2 regions of the Stenotrophomonas sp. 22LJNL06-5-1 genome follow, and region 1 is predicted to be linked to the other one. Evidence: riboswitches for the same ligand, from Rfam matches in the RefSeq annotation. Region 1 holds a riboswitch; the other holds the start of a gene.
What was found. A riboswitch is a leader RNA that binds a small molecule or an ion and turns the genes downstream of it on or off. The one in region 1 is predicted to bind cobalamin.
Positions count from the first base shown of each region.

Region 2: another riboswitch for cobalamin. It lies ahead of AC13GF_RS10690 (epoxyqueuosine reductase QueH); the one in region 1 lies ahead of btuB (TonB-dependent vitamin B12 receptor).

Region 1 covers NZ_JBSPUE010000001.1:1,050,426-1,058,228, reverse strand. Annotated here, with positions in the region: gene btuB (TonB-dependent vitamin B12 receptor) at 1-1,750, opposite strand, end outside; cobalamin riboswitch at 1,865-2,087, opposite strand; gene AC13GF_RS04895 (histidine phosphatase family protein) at 2,230-2,808, shown strand; gene AC13GF_RS04890 (TfoX/Sxy family protein) at 2,900-3,262, opposite strand; gene AC13GF_RS04885 (GAF domain-containing protein) at 3,259-3,741, opposite strand; gene bioD (dethiobiotin synthase) at 3,810-4,493, shown strand; gene AC13GF_RS04875 (aminotransferase-like domain-containing protein) at 4,569-6,017, opposite strand; gene msrA (peptide-methionine (S)-S-oxide reductase MsrA) at 6,230-6,967, opposite strand; gene AC13GF_RS04865 (cytochrome c biogenesis protein DipZ) at 6,982-7,803, opposite strand, start outside.
Region 2 covers NZ_JBSPUE010000004.1:95,370-103,172, forward strand. Annotated here, with positions in the region: gene AC13GF_RS10685 (RpoH suppressor) at 1-642, opposite strand, end outside; cobalamin riboswitch at 797-1,010, shown strand; gene AC13GF_RS10690 (epoxyqueuosine reductase QueH) at 1,172-1,858, shown strand; gene pncA (bifunctional nicotinamidase/pyrazinamidase) at 1,914-2,540, shown strand; gene purU (formyltetrahydrofolate deformylase) at 2,589-3,440, opposite strand; gene AC13GF_RS10705 (LysR family transcriptional regulator) at 3,555-4,466, shown strand; gene AC13GF_RS10710 (NADH:flavin oxidoreductase/NADH oxidase) at 4,470-5,570, opposite strand; gene AC13GF_RS10715 (NAD-dependent protein deacetylase) at 5,730-6,536, opposite strand; gene AC13GF_RS10720 (acyl-CoA thioesterase) at 6,592-6,993, opposite strand; gene AC13GF_RS10725 (LysE family translocator) at 7,146-7,781, shown strand.

The DNA of each region.
Region 1 (7,803 bases):
CGGCACGTGCCAGCAGCGACCACGATGGCGTCAGTGCGTACTCGGCGCGCAGGTCCAGCGTGCCGTAGCCGCCAACCTTCACCGAGTTGCTGGCGTTGTCATAGCGCTTGCCCGCACCCTGCACGGTCAGGCCGGCACGGAAGTCGCCGAAACGGCGGTCGATGTCCAGGCGCGCGGTCTGCTGTGCACGTCGCGGCAGCCAGTTGTCGAACTGGGTGCTGCCGTGGGTGCGGTTGCGCGGATCGGTGTAGCTCAGCTGCGCGCTGATGTCGAAGCCGGCCAGCAGCACGCCACCGGTCAGCTCGGCGCCACGGATGCGCGCCTTCTCCACCTGCTGCATTTTCATCGTGGACGCATCGTAGGTGATCAGGTCATCGATGCGGGTTTCGTATACATCCAGGCCCCAGTGCCAGCCCTGACCCTGCTGCGAAACGCCAAGGTTGGTGCTCTTGGACTTCTCCGGATTCAACGTCGGCACGCCGCTCCACGGGTCGTACAGGTCGCTGAAGGTCGGCGCCTTGAACGCCGTGCCGTAGCTGGCATTGACGCGCAGACCATGCTCCAGCTGCATCGCCCAGCCGAGGCTGCCGGTGGCGTGGTTGCCGAACTGCTGGTTGTCGTCGTTGCGGGCACTGACCTGCAGCTGGTGGCGGCCGAAGCGGCCCTGGTACTGCACGAACACGCCGGTGTTGCGGCGGCTGTCGACGAGATACCCGGCGCTGCTGCCATCCAGGTTGTCCTCACTCCAGTCCACGCCGGTGCTCAGCAGCTGACCTTCGGCCAGCGTGATGTCACCCTGCAGCGAGGCGCTGTCACGATGGGTCTGCGCGCTGCCAAACACCCCCGGTGCGCCGAAGTTATCCGACTCGTTGTCACTGCGGCCGACGTTGGCAGTGAATGCCAGGCGTTCGGACGGGGTGAAGCGCACTTTGCCGGCCAGCACCTGCTGGCGGGTCTCCGAGTAGTTGTAGTAACCGTCGTAGTGGTTCTTGCCGTCGGCGCGCAATGCGCTGCCTTCCACGTTCCACTGGTCGTTGAAGGTATAACCGCCGCGAAGGCTCTTGGACAGGTTGCGGTAGCCGTCGCGGTCATGTTCGTCGGCAAAGCAGCCGGTGAACAGCGTCGCCGAGCCGCGGCAGGCATCGATGCCGTCGGAATGCTGGTAGGCGATGTCGGCGCCGAACCAGCCGCGCTCGGTACCGCCGCCGATGCCGCCGCTGGCTTCGCGCAGCCCGTTGCTGCCACCACCGAGCTGGAAGTGCGGGGCGAAATCGCCCTGGTTGCGGCGGGTGAAGATCTGGATCACGCCACCGATGGCGTCGGCACCGTACAGGCTCGACTGCGGTCCACGCACGATTTCGACGCGCTCGATCTGCGCCAGCGGCAGGTCCTGGTACATGGCCAGGCCGAGGTCGGCGCTGTTGATGCGCACACCATCGACCAGCACCACGGTGTGGCCCGAGTTGGTGCCGCGCAGGAACAGCGAGCTCTGCTTGCCGAGCCCGCCGGCATTGGTCAGGTTGATGCCGGCGCGGCCGCGCAGCAGCTCCTGCAGCGACGTGGCCTGGCTGGATTCGATCTGCGCGCGGTCGATCACCTGCGCCGGCGCGATGCTGTCCTGCAGCGCGATGGGGGTGCGGGTGGCGGTGACCAGGATCTGGTCGAGCGCCGTGGTGTCATCGGCGGCCTGGGCCAGCGCGGGCAGGGCGGCCAGCACGGCCAGGGACAGCATTCGGGACTGCAGCTTCATGGGGGACTCCAGGTGCCACGCACGCCCGCGCGGCGAAGGGGAGGAGCCGCGAAGGCAGGCACGCGCCGATGCCGCAGCACAGGCCGCGTCATCCAGCGCCATGCCCACCGCATCGCGACCTGAGGCTTCCGGGCCGGTCTCCGGGCTTGCCGCCGGGTGGCGCGAGGCCACCGTCCAGGCGCCTTCCCATGCCTGCGGCACAGTGGCGGTGTTGCCTGGAACTGACGTGCTTACCGTTGCGGGGGCAGCGCCGGCCTGGCGTGGAATCACGCGTCACCGGCTTCCCGTTTCAACCTGCCGGCCGAGGCCGCAGGTCACCTGGAAGTGCGCGCAGTCTACGGCATCGCAGGCGGCCCGTAGCACCGCGCTTGCTCGTCTGCCTTTGCCGTGCCTTTAGAATGGCCCCTCGATCCCGTGGTGCCGTTGCCGATGTCCGCCCGTTTTCCGCTGTTCCCGCGTTGCCTGTACAGGACGCACGCATGATCCTCGACCTGGTCCGCCATGCCGGCAACGGTCGCGATGAGTTCCTCGATGGCCGCAGCGATCCACCGCAGCTGGCCCGCCTGCCGCAGGAACTGGTCGACGCCTACGCCGCACAGCCCTGGGAACGGGTGATCAGTTCGCCACGGCTGCGCTCGCTGCACACGGCGATGGCCCTGGCCACCCCCCGTGGGCTGGACGTGGAAGCGGATGAGGAATGGGAAGAGCTGGATTTCGGCGATTGGGACGGGCAGTCGCTGTTCGACCTGCCGGAGGATGCACTGGCGGCCTTCCATGCCGACCCGCACGCGTTCCCGCCACCGAATGGCGAGAGCTGGGGCCACTTTGAGCGGCGCATCGCGCGCGCGCTGGATCGCCTGCTCGATGATGACGATCCGGTGCCGACGCTGGTGGTCAGCCATGGTGGCCCGCTGCGCATGGTGCTGTCGCAGGTCTGCGGCCTGCCGATGTCGCTGTGCTGGGCCCTGCGCATCGACCACGGCACGCGCCTGCGGGTGTGGCTGGAGCGCGGTGAGGTCGGGCTGGTGGGCGAGCTGCTGGAGCTGCAGCAGCCCTGAGCGCACTCGCCGGGCATGGCCCGGCGCTACCGATCCCGCATCACAATGGTAGTGCCGGCCGCTGGCCGGCATGCCCAGGAACGCGGACGCCTCAATCCTCGTCCACGCGCTCGGCCACGCTGTCCTCAGCGTCATCGTCAGCATCGAAGCGCTGCTCATGCACCGGGCCCGACGCCGGGCCGGCTGCCTTCAGCGGATGCGCGGCGATGCGCGCTTCGTAATCCTGCACCAGCGCCTCACGCTGCGGCTCGCTCAGTTCCTGCCAGTGGCAGTCCAGCAGTGCGCCTTCCAGCGAGTACAACAGGTTCAGGCTGGGCTTGAAGCCCGCGCGCCTGACCTTGACGAAGGCGCCCACGGCACCGATCGCGACCAGGTCTTCGCGGCTGCGCAGGCCGACCTGGCGCAGCCACGCCGCACTCTTCGGGCCGATGTTGCGCAGCTTCGGTGCGCTCATCCCAGCGCCTCGACGAACACGCGGGCGATGGCTTCCAGGCCAGCCTGGTCGTCGGCATCGAAGCGGCCGACCTTCGGGCTGTCGATATCGAACACGCCGATCAGTTCATCACCGCGCAGCAGCGGCACCACCAGTTCCGAGCGCGAGGCTGAATCGCAGGCGATGTGGCCGGGGAAGGCATCGACGTCGTCCACGCGCTGGGTCACGCGCTGGCTGGCGGCGGCACCGCACACGCCCTTGTCCAGCGGAATGCGCACGCAGGCCGGCAGGCCCTGGAACGGGCCGACCACCAGCTCCTTGCCGTCGTACAGGTAGAAGCCCACCCAGTTCAGGTCGGGCAGGGCGTGGTAGACCAGTGCCGAGAGGTTGGCCGCGTTGGCGATGCGGTCGGACTCGGCGTAGACCAGGCCACGGGCCTGTTCCAGCAGCTGAGCGTATTGTTCCGGCTTGCTGCCGGTGAGCGAGGCATTGGCGAACATGCCCGCAGTCTAGCAAGCGCGCCGGGCCGGCGATAATGCTCGCTCTGTTGCCCCGTTGGAGCCCATCGATGCCATTGCCCGTTACGCTGCCGCCCGCCCTGTTCGTCACCGGCACCGATACCGAGATCGGCAAGACCGCGGCCAGCACCGCGCTGCTGCATGCACTGCGCCGGCGCGGCCTGCGTGCGGTGGGTATGAAGCCGGTGGCCAGCGGCAGCGAGGATCTGGGCCAGGGCCTGCGCAACGAAGACGCATTGGCGCTGCAGGCGGCCAGCTGGCCGGTACCGGACTATGCCGATCTGAACCCATATGCGTTGCGCCAGCCGCTGGCACCGGAGCTGGCCGCTGCCGAGGATGGCGTGCACGTGGCGCTGGCGCCGATCGTGGCCGCGTTCGAGCGTCTGCGCGCGCAGGCCGATGTCGTGGTGGTGGAGGGTGTTGGCGGTTGGCTGGCACCGGTCTCGGCCACGCTCGACCAGCTCGACCTGGTGCGCGCATTGCGGCTGCCGGTGCTGCTGGTGGTGGGCATGCGGCTGGGCTGCGTCAACCATGCGCGACTGACCGCGCAGTCGCTGCAGGCCAGTGGCGTGGAGTGCCTGGGCTGGATCGGCAACCACATCGACCCGGCGATGCAGCGCCAGGATGAGAACATCGCAACGCTGCAGCAGCGCCTGCCGATGCCGTGCTGGGGGAGGCTGCCCAATCTTCCGGGGGCGGATGGTGAAGCGTTGGCGGCGCACCTGCTCGATTGATCCTGGGTAGTGCCGGCCGCTGGCCGGCAATCTCGATGCAATCACGTGCGTGCAGTTGCCGGCCAGCGGCCGGCACTACCGTGCTGCAGCCGCCAGCTCCCGCGCGATCGCACCCAACTGTTCCACCGCACCGATGAAGCGTGCATCCAGCGTCTGGCAGCACGACAGCCGCAGGCAGTGGCGGTAGCGCGCCCCGCGCGAATACACCTGGCCTGGCATGAACACGATGTCTTCCTGCAGCGCATGCTCGAACAGCTCGCGCGTATCCACGCCCGGCAGTTCCAGCCACAGCAGGAAGCCGCCCTGTGGCTCGGTGGCACGGGTGCCGACCGGGAAGTGTTCGGCCACCAGCTGGCGCAGCCGCCCGACCTGTTCGCGGTACAGCCGGCGCATGCGATGCAGGTGGTGCTCGTAGCTGCCCGCTTCCAGATACGCCGCCACCGCGTCGCCAAGCAGCTGCGGCTCGCCGCCGGTGGACTGGAATTTCAGCAGCGCGATGCGCTCGGCGAAGCGGCCGCCATCCAGCCAGCCGATGCGGTAATCCGGCGCCAGCGTCTTGGAGAAACCACCGACTACCATCACCCAGCCGTCGCGATCGAAGGCTTTCAGCAAGGGCGCCGGCGGTTCGCAGAACTGCAGCTCGGCATACACCGCATCCTCGATCAGCGGCAGCTGGCGTGCGTTGACCAGTTCGGCCAGGCGTTGCTTGGCGGCCGTCGGCATGGTGCAGCCCAGCGGGTTGTGCACGGTCGGCATCACCACCAGTGCGGCCAGCGATGTGTGTTCCAGCAGCGCATCCAGCGCATCCACATCCAGCCCATGCTGCGGGTGGGTGGGCAGCTCGATGGCCTGCAGGCCGAGGTTGGCCAGCAATGGGTAGAGGTTGAAGTAGGACGGCGCCTCGATGCCGACCGCGTCACCGGGCTGGGTCACTGCACGCAGCGCCAGCTGCAGCGCTTCCATCGCACCGTGGGTCAGCAGCAGGCGCTCGCTGTGGGTATGCAGCCCCATGCGCGGGCCACGGCGCACGATCTGCGCCAGCAGCCGGGGCGAGCCGTTCGGTCGTGCATAGGTTTCCACCGTCTGCTGGCCGTGGCGCAGCACCTGCGCGGTATGCCGGGCCAGCTGCGCGCCTGGATAGAACTGGCGACCACGTGGGCCGGCGAACGCCAGGTCGATTACACCCAGGCGGCGCTGTGCCTCCAGCACGCGGGCCATCAGCACCTGCTGCAGCGGCGCGGTGGGCGCGGACGGAGTGTCGCGCAGCGAACGTTCCGGCACCGACAGCCGTGGCGCAACCTCGAAACCGGCCTTGGGCCGCGGAATCACCAGGCCGGCGTCTTCCAGCTGGCGATAGGCCGCGATCACCGTGTTGAGGCTGAGCCTGCGCTGCGACGCCATCTGCCGCAGCGAGGGCAGGCGGCTGCCGACCGGAAGGCGGCCACCATGGATGGCTTCGGCCAACTCATCCGACAGCCGTTGGTAGCGGGGGGGAATCATCGAAGTCTGGTCATCTGTATCCATCGAACATCCCGCCATCTGGTGCTGTACCCATGATGATGGCGAGCCTAGCATGTCGTTGTCGTCCGGGCCTGATCGGGGCACGGCCGATACTTCCCAAGCGCACGGCTGGATGGCCGTGCGTCTTTTTTTGCAGGTAGTGCCGGCCGCTGGCCGGCAATCCCTGGATCCGGAACGGTGCGGTTGCCGGCCAGCGGCCGGCACTACCCAGGTCGTTACCGCATTGGCACCAGCGCTGCATCGCGCCGGTACAACGCCGGGAACTGCTTGCCCAGCGCGGCCAGCTTCGGTGCGTCGTAGTAGCGGATGTAGGCGGCCTGCAGGTAGTTGGTCATGTAGTTCTGGTGGTAGCTCTCGGCCGGGTAGAAGCGCTGGCCGCTGACCAGCTGGGTGACGATCGGCGCGCGGTAGCTGCCGGCCTGGCCGAGCTGGGCGATGTAGGCGCGGCTGGCCGCCTGCTGGCGTGCGTCATCACTGAAGATCGCCGAACGGTACTGGCTGCCGTGGTCGGGCCCCTGGCGGTTGAGCTGGGTCGGGTCGTGCACCACCGAGAAGAACACCTGCATCAACTGCCCATAGCTGACCTGCCGGGGGTCGTAGTCGATCTTCACCGCTTCGGCATGATCGGTCTGGCCACCGCTGACGCGCTCATAGCGCGCATTGGCCGCGCTGCCACCGATGTAGCCGGACACCGCATTGCTCACGCCCTTGACGTGTTGGAACACGCCCTGCACGCCCCAGAAGCAACCGCCGGCAAACACCACGCTGGCGTGGGTGGCGTCATCGCGGAACGCCGCATCGCCCGTGGGTACCGGTAGTGCCTGGGTCTGCGCGCTGGCTTCGACCGGTGCTGCGATGGCGCCGTGATCAACGAGTAGCACGCCGGCGATCAATGCCGTGGCCACGAGACCGGCAACACCGGCGGCGATGCCTTGTTCAAAGGAGAGTTTCATCGTGTGCTCCCGGTTCAACCGAAGGTAAAGGCATAGGCCTGCACGCCCGCATCGAGGAATTCGATCTCGAAGCGATGCGGGCCGACCGTGCCGCGCTGGCGGACCAGCTGGTACAGGCGGTGCTCGTCGACCACGCCGCTGCCATCGGCACCGACATCGCTGCCGGCATCGGCGGCGGGCAGCGGTTTGCCGTCCAGCCAGACACGGAAGCGCACCGGCGTGCCGTCGTGGGTCGGTGCCAGCACCAGGTGCAGGTCGCGCGCGTGGAACTGGAAGGCGATGCGGCCACCGGCCTGCTGCAGTTGTGCGGCTTCGTCGGTGACGGTCCAGCGCCCCGACAGTCCCCACTGGTTCAACGCCAGGGTGGTCGGCAAGGTGTAGTCGAACGCGGCATCGCTGCGCTGCCCGCCGGGCGAGGCGAACTGCTCGGCGCGGGCGTGGCCCAGATAGGTTTCCGGCGAGCGCAGGTTGCCCATGTCGGCCTGCGCGGCCACGCCCTTCAGGTCGGCGGCAGCGGGATCGGCCGGTGGCGGCAGACTGGTCTGGCCGGCTTCGGTCAGCAGGCGACGGATCATCTGTTCCGAGCGCGCGTAGTTGCCTTCGCCGAACTGGTGCCCGCGGATGTTGCCCTGCGCGTCGACGAAGTACTGCGCCGGCCAGTAGCGGTTGTTGAACGCGCGCCAGATCGTGTACTGGTTGTCGAGCGCCACCGGGTATTCGACCTTCAGCTGCTGCACCGCCTTCATCACGTTGCGCGGGTCACGCTCGAAGGCGAACTCCGGCGTGTGCACGCCGATCACCACCAGACCGTGGTCGCGGTAGCGGCGCTCCCATTC
Region 2 (7,803 bases), on a different contig from region 1:
GTCGGCGAAGGTGAGCGGTGCATCCAGCGGCTTGCCGGACAACTGCTGCAGGCACTCGTGCAGCCACTCGGTCAACGCCGGCGTGCGTGCATCGCGGCCGAGGCCGCTGCACAGGCCCAGCAGGTTGCGCCGCGCCACCCGCGCCACCCGCAGCGCGGCACCGGCCACACCCGCACCGTACGCGCACAGCAGCGACGGCAGCAGCGTGGCGGCCACGCCGCTCCAGCCACCGCCCCACCAGCCCAGGCCCAACAGCAGCGCCAGCGACACCAGCACCTCCAGCGGCGCGATCTCGAACACGGCAACGGCCAGGCACAGCAGCTTGTGCGGCAGGCTGGCATTGCCGGTCAGTACCACCAGCAACCGATAGGCGGCGCGCGCGCCCCGCGCCGGTTGGAACAGGCTGTAGATGAAGCCGCGCCGCGACAACTGCGCCGATACCGCCGACAACCCGCCATAGCCGGCATCGCCAGGCAGGTGCTCGCCCGCCTGCTGGCGGCGATCACCGCAGGCCGCCGCGGCCGCCACCGCCGCAGCAATGGCGCCGGCCGAGGTGCCGCCGATGCTCTTGAATCGATACTCGCGCGCCAGCGCCAGTACCGCATTGGGGTACACGATGCCGCTGGTGATGCCGCCTTTCATGACCAGATCGCAGTACTTCGCCGCCACGAGCCACCTCCCGTCTGTCGGTGCCCAGTATGGCAAGAGGCGCTCTCACCGCCTGAGAAACGAGCCACAGCCCTGCGCTTTGATTGGCCCTTGACCATTGCCCTCGACGCGTCCACCGTGGGCGCGCCGAAGGTATCCCTGCCGTGGCTGGATGGCGGTCGGGATTTAAACGGGAATCCGGTGAAGGCGCCTCGCGCGCCCATTCCGGAGCTGCCCCGCAGCGGTGAATGGAAACGAATCCTGCCAACAGCACTGGGCTCGCGCCTGGGAAGCGGCAGGTAGTAGGTGGGCTGCGGCCCGTGTCCATCAGCCCGAATACCGGCCCCGGCCGGGGGACACGACCGTCCCCTGACTCGACCTGGAATCTCCGCGGGGAGGTTGCCGGGGCCGTCGTTGTCCTGCGCGTGCAGGCGATGCGGTCGCGTGCGTCCTGTTCACGGTATCCGGCCAGACCCGTTCACCCACGCGCTGATGCATGGGCCACCGCCGTTGCCGGCGGTCCATGCGGTACCTGACGATGACCGAGCTCCAACGCCCCACCCTGACCCTGCCCGCCGATGGCACGCGCCTGCTGCTGCATTCATGCTGCGCCCCCTGCTCCGGCGAAGTGATGGAGGCGATCACCGCCTCCGGGATCGACTACGCGATCTTCTTCTACAACCCCAACATCCATCCGGTGAAGGAGTACGAGCTACGCAAGCAGGAGAACATCCGCTTCGCCGAGCAGCACGGCATTCCTTTCATCGACTGCGACTACGACACCGACAACTGGTTCAGCCGTGCACGCGGCATGGAAAACGAGCCCGAACGCGGCATCCGCTGCACGATGTGCTTCGACATGCGCTTCGAGCGCACTGCGCTGTACGCGCACGAGCACGGCTACGACACCATCAGTTCTTCGCTGGGCATCTCGCGCTGGAAGAACATGGCGCAGATCAACGACTGCGGCATCCGCGCCGCGTCGCGCTATGAAGGCCTGCAGTACTGGGACTACAACTGGCGCAAGGGCGGCGGTGCCAGCCGCATGATCGAGATCAGCAAGCGCGAGCAGTTCTACCAGCAGGAGTACTGCGGCTGCGTGTACTCGCTGCGCGATGCCAACCGCCATCGCCGCGAGAATGGCCGCGAGCGGATCAAGATCGGCCTGTTGTACTACGGGCAGGGCGCTGAGACGCCGCAGGGCGATTGACGTGCAGGCATGGGGCGGCCACGCTGGTCGCCCCTTCTGTTGTACCGGATCTGCCATGACCGCCCTGCCCGCCGATGTCGCCCTGCTGGTGATCGACCTGCAGCCGGACTTCATGCCCGGTGGCGCCTTGGCCTGCGACCAGGGCGATGCACTGGTGGCACCGATTGCCGATCTGCTGGCGCAGCGCCGCTACCGCACCGTGGTGGCAACACAGGACTGGCACCCGGCCGACCATGCCTCGTTCGCCAGCCAGCACCCCGGCCAGCGCCCCTTCGAGACCATCCTGTTGCACGCGCAGCCGCAGACCCTGTGGCCCGACCACTGCGTGCAGGGCAGCGCCGGTGCCGCCCTGCACCCAGGCGTGGACTGGACCGTGGCCGACCTGATTCTGCGCAAGGGCACGCGCCAACAGGTGGATTCGTACAGCGCCTTCCGCGAGAACCACGGCCCCGATGGCGAGCGCCCGGCCACCGGCCTGGCCGGCTGGCTGCACGAACGCCGCATCCGCGAAGTGCATGTGTGCGGCCTGGCCCGCGACTACTGCGTGCTGTGGAGCGCGCAGGACGCGGTGAAGTCCGGCTTCCGGGTGAAGTTCCTGTGGGACCTGACCCGGCCGGTGACCGAAGCCAACGACGCGATGGTGCGCGAGGCACTGGGCAAGGCGGGGATCGCGGTCGTCTGACCCAGAGCGGTAGTGCCGGGCCATGCCCGGCGGACGCGGGATGGGCGATTACCGGAACACCACCGTGCGGTGCCCGTTGAGCAGGATGCGGTGCTCCACATGGCGGCGCACCGCGCGCGCCAGCACCTGCGATTCGGTATCGCTGCCCAGCCGCACCAGTTCGCGCGGTGCCATCGCGTGGTCCACGCGGGCGACGTCCTGTTCGATGATCGGGCCTTCGTCCAGGTCCTCGGTGACGTAGTGCGCGGTGGCGCCGATGATCTTGACCCCGCGCGCGTGTGCCTGGTGGTACGGCTGCGCGCCCTTGAAGCTGGGCAGGAAGCTGTGATGGATGTTGATCGCACGGCCGGCCAGCGCACGGCACAGCGTGGGTGACAGGATCTGCATGTAGCGCGCCAGCACCACCAGGTCGATGCGCTCGCGCTCGACCAGGTCGATGATCTGCTGCTCCTGCACCGCACGCGTCTCGGCGGTCACCGGCAGGTGGTGGAACGGCACCTGGTAGGACGCCGCCAGCGGCGCGAAGTCGGCGTGGTTGGACGCCACCGCCGCGATGTCCACCTTCAGCTGGCCGCTGTGGGCGCGGAACAACAGATCGTTGAGGCAGTGCCCCTGCTTGCTGACCAGCACCAGCAGGCGTGCGCGGCGGCGGCCATCATGCAGCTGCCAATCCATGCCGAAGCCTTCGGCGAGCGTGGCCATGGTCGCGTGCACGGTCTCCAGCGGCAGGCTGGCATCGCGGTCGAAGTGCACGCGCAGGAAGAAGCGGCCACTTTCCTCATCACCGAACTGCTGGGCGTCGAGGATGTTGCAGCCGTGGTCGAACAGCAGGCCTGACACGCGGTAGACGATGCCGGTGCGGTCGGGGCAGGACAGGGTAAGAATGGAATCGGGGCGCATCTTCCGAGTGTAGGGCAGCGACCTGCCTGCCGGATCGATGGTCTCCGATGCAACCGAACTGCTTGGTTCAGTCCCAAGCGATACTTGGGCTTCCCCGTGGCAAGCTGGTCGGTCATGAACCTGTTGCAACTGATCCGCAGCTTCACCCGCACCGCAGAGACCGGCAGCATTGCCGCCGCGGCCCGCATTCTTGGCATCAGCGCCACCGCAGTCGGCCAGAACATCAACCGTCTGGAGGCCCATCTGGGCGTACGGTTGCTGAACCGAAGTACGCGGCAGCTGGCCCTCAGCGAGGCCGGCGCGCTGTACCTGGCGCAGGTGCGCCACATCGAAGCCGACCTGGCGCGCGCGCAGGCGATGGTCACCTCCGGTGACATCGAACCGGCCGGACCGCTGCGCATCGCCAGCAGCAGCGCGTTCGGTCGCCACGTGCTGGCACCGTTGCTGCCGTCGCTGCAGCAGCGCTACCCGCAGCTGCAGCTGGAGCTGCGCCTGACCGACCGCGCCGTGCAGCACGGCCCCGAAGCGGTAGATGCCAGCATCCGCATCGGTGCGCAGCTGGAAGACGGTGTGGTCGCGCGGCAGCTGGCGCGCGTGCCGTTCGTGTTCTGCGCCTCACCGGCCTACCTGAAGGCACACGGCACGCCGAAGCAGCCCTCCGAGCTGAGCGGTCATCGCGGGCTGCTGCACCGCTTCCCCACCGATGGCCGGCCGTTGCGCTGGGGCCTGCTGAAGGATGGCCAGCGCGTGGACGCCGCACTGCCGCCGAGCATGGTCTGCGATGACATCGATGCACTGGCAACGCTGGCTGCGACCGGTGCCGGCATCACCCGGCTGGCCGCATTCGTGGCCGAGCCGTACCTGCGCGATGGCCGCCTGCAGGCGGTGTTCGGCGCCGACACTACATGGCGCCCGGAGCCGATGGAGGTCTATTTCTGCGTCAGCGACCGTCGCGACTTCACCGCCAAGATCCGCGCGCTGTTCGAGCACCTGCAGGCCGGCATGGCGCCGGCCTGGCGGGTGTGAGCCTCAGCGCACCTTGAACACGCCGCGCGCATCGCGCGGCTCGCAACGCAGGTACTGCGGCGCCGGTTCCACGCTGTCGCGCAGCGCGGCGGCGGCATGCCACGGCCAGCGCGGGTCGTAGAGGATGCCGCGCGCCAGGGCCACGGCATCAGCGTGGCGATGGCGCAGGATCGATTCGGCCTGCTCGGGCTCGGTGATCATGCCCACGGCGATGACCGGCATGCGCACCTTGGCCTTGATCGCGGCCGCGAACGGCACCTGATAGCCCGGGCCGACGGTGATCTTCTGGCGCTCGTCCAGGCCGCCGCTGGAGACATGCAGGAAATTGCAGCCGCGCGCGTCCAGCACCTGGGCCAGCGCTTCGCTCTGCACCAGATCCCAGCCGCCATCGACCCAGTCGCTGGCGGAAATGCGCACACCCACCGCGACCTTGTCGGACACTGCCGCACGCACCGCGTCGAACACTTCCACCAGCAGACGCAGGCGGTTCGGCAGCGAGCCACCGTAGCCATCGGTGCGACGGTTGCTCAGCGGCGACAGGAACTGGTGCAGCAGATAGCCGTGCGCGGCATGCAGCTCGATCAGCTCGAAGCCCAGGCGCTCGGCGCGTACCGCGCTGGCGGCGAAGGCGGCGATGACCTCGGCGATGCCGGCCTCGTCCAGTTCCTGCGGTGCCGGATCGCCGGCATGGAACGGCAGCGGCGACGGCGCCACGGTGGGCCAGCCACGCACATCATCGGCCGGCAGCTGACCACCACCGTCCCATGGACGATTCACCGAGGCCTTGCGGCCGGCGTGGCCCAGCTGGATGCCCAGCGGCATCGGTGACCAGCGGCGGACGCTGGCCAGCACCTGTGCCAGTGCGGCCTCGGTGCCGTCGTCCCACAGGCCCAGGTCGGCCCAGCTGATGCGGCCGCGCGGTTCGACCGCGGTGGCTTCCAGGATCAGCAGGCCGGCACCGGACTGCGCCAGGTTGCCCAGGTGCATGGCGTGCCAGTCGCTGGCACGGCCGTCTTCGGCGGAGTACTGGCACATCGGCGCGATGACGATGCGGTTGGACAGGGTCAGGGGGCCGAACGAGATCGGCGAAAACAGCTGGCTCAAGACGGTGATGAACGACGTAGGGGGTGCGTATTGCACCGCCGCACGGCCTGCGAATCAACCGTCTGGATGGATCGCTGTTTCGTGCGGCCTGCTGAAGCCGAGCGTGGGCTCGGCTCTACAGGAGCCGACAGCCCTTGTAGAGCCGAGCCCATGCTCGGCTCAGCGCGGGGCCCACCCAGCCAGCGCTTCAGCGCAATCGCGCTCGTCCTTGAACTGCAGCAGGTCGTCGGCACGGGTGCGGCCGCGGTTCAGCGCCGCCACCGGCAACCCTGCCTTCGCGGCCGCCTGCACGAAGCGGAAGCCGGAATAGACCATCAGCGAGGAGCCCACCACCAGCACGGCGTCGGCCTGCTGCAGGTGGTCGTGCACCGCCGCCACGCGTTCGCGCGGCACGTTCTCGCCGAAGAACACCACGTCCGGCTTCAACAGGCCGCCACAGTGCGGGCACTCGGGCACCACGAATGTGGAGAAATCGGTCTCCAGGTCGGCGTCGCCATCCGGCGCGATACCGGCCTCCAGCGCGTCCCAGCCAGGGTTGGCGTCCAGCAGGCGCTGCTGGAATTCCTCGCGCCCGCTGCGGCGCTCGCAGCCCATGCAGCGCACCAGATCCAGGCGGCCATGCAGGTCGATCACGTTGTGGCTGCCGGCACGCTGGTGCAGGCCGTCCACATTCTGGGTCAGCAGCAGCTGCAGCTTGCCGCGGCTTTCCAGTGCGGCGAGGGCCTGGTGGGTGCCGTTGGGCCGGGCCTGGCCGAAGCGCGGCCAGCCCAGCAGGCTGCGCGCCCAGTAGCGCTGGCGGGTAGCCGTCTCGCCCATGAAGGCCTGGTAGGTCACCGGCGGCGTGCGTTTCCACTGACCGTCGGCATCCCGGTAATCGGGAATGCCCGAGGCGGTGCTGCAGCCGGCGCCGGTCAGCACGAACAGGCGCTGGGCACGGTCGATGAAGTCGGTCAGTGGCGGGGTCATGGCTGCCAGATGGGGGCGCGGCCGCGCCCCCGCAAGCGCAGGTTCAGCCGGCGGATCAGGCTGCCGGCAGCGGCGGCACCGCGATCGGGTGGCCTTCCTCGTCCAGCGCGATCATCACGAAGTGGCCGCGGGTGCACAGCTTGCGCTCGCCGCTGTGCAGGTCTTCGGCAACCAGTTCCACCTCCACCTTCATCGAACTGCGGCCGACTTCGACGATGCGGCCGATGGTTTCCACCATCTGGCCGATGCGGATCGGCAGCTTGAAGTCGACCTGGTCGCTGCGTGCGGTCACCACGGTGCGGCGCGAGTAGCGGGCGGCGGCCAGGAACGCGGCCTTGTCCATCCACGCCAGCGCCTGGCCACCGAACAGGGTGCCGAGGTGGTTGGTGTGGTTGGGGAAGACGATTTCGGCCATGCGCACTTCGATGGGCGGCACGGTCTCGGGGATCGGGGTCATGGGGGTGCTTCGGTGTGGGGTGCTGCGGATTCTAAGCGACCGGCGTGATGGCCATCGGAATGCACGTGCAACGGTCACCCGGCAGCGGTGCCTGCGCAGGCCGCGCCTGCGGCAGGCGTTACACTGCGCCACGCCCACTGCCAGGACCGCCCATGCCCGCCACTTCCGACCTGCTGGCCTTTGCGCTGGTTTCGCTGGCCATGGTGCTCACGCCCGGGCCGAACATGATCTACGTGATCTCGCGCTCGATCTGCCAGGGGCCGATGGCTGGCCTGATATCGCTGGGCGGGGTGGCGCTGGGCTTCGTGTTCTACATGCTGTGTGCGGCGCTGGGCATCACCGCCCTGCTGATGACCGTGCCGTTCGCCTACGACGCGCTGCGCATCGGCGGCGCGCTGTACCTGCTGTACCTGGCCTGGCAGGCGCTCAAGCCCGGTGGCCGTTCGCCGTTCGCCGTTCGCGAACTGCCGCAGGACAGCCCGCGCAAGTTGTTCACGATGGGGTTCCTGACCAATCTGCTGAACCCGAAAGTGGCGGTGATGTACCTGTCGCTGCTGCCGCAGTTCCTGCACCCGGACAGCGAAGGCAGCGTGCTGATGCAGTCGATCGTGCTGGGCTCCACCCAGATCCTGGTCAGCGTCAGCGTGAACGGCATGATCGCGCTGACCGCCGGCAGCATCGCCGGCTTCCTGGCCGCACGCCCGACCTGGCAGATGGCGCAGCGCTGGTTGATGGGCACGGTGCTGGCCGGGTTGGCGGTGCGCATGGCGGTGGAAGGGCGGCGCTGATTGTAGCGTCGAGCTTGCTCGA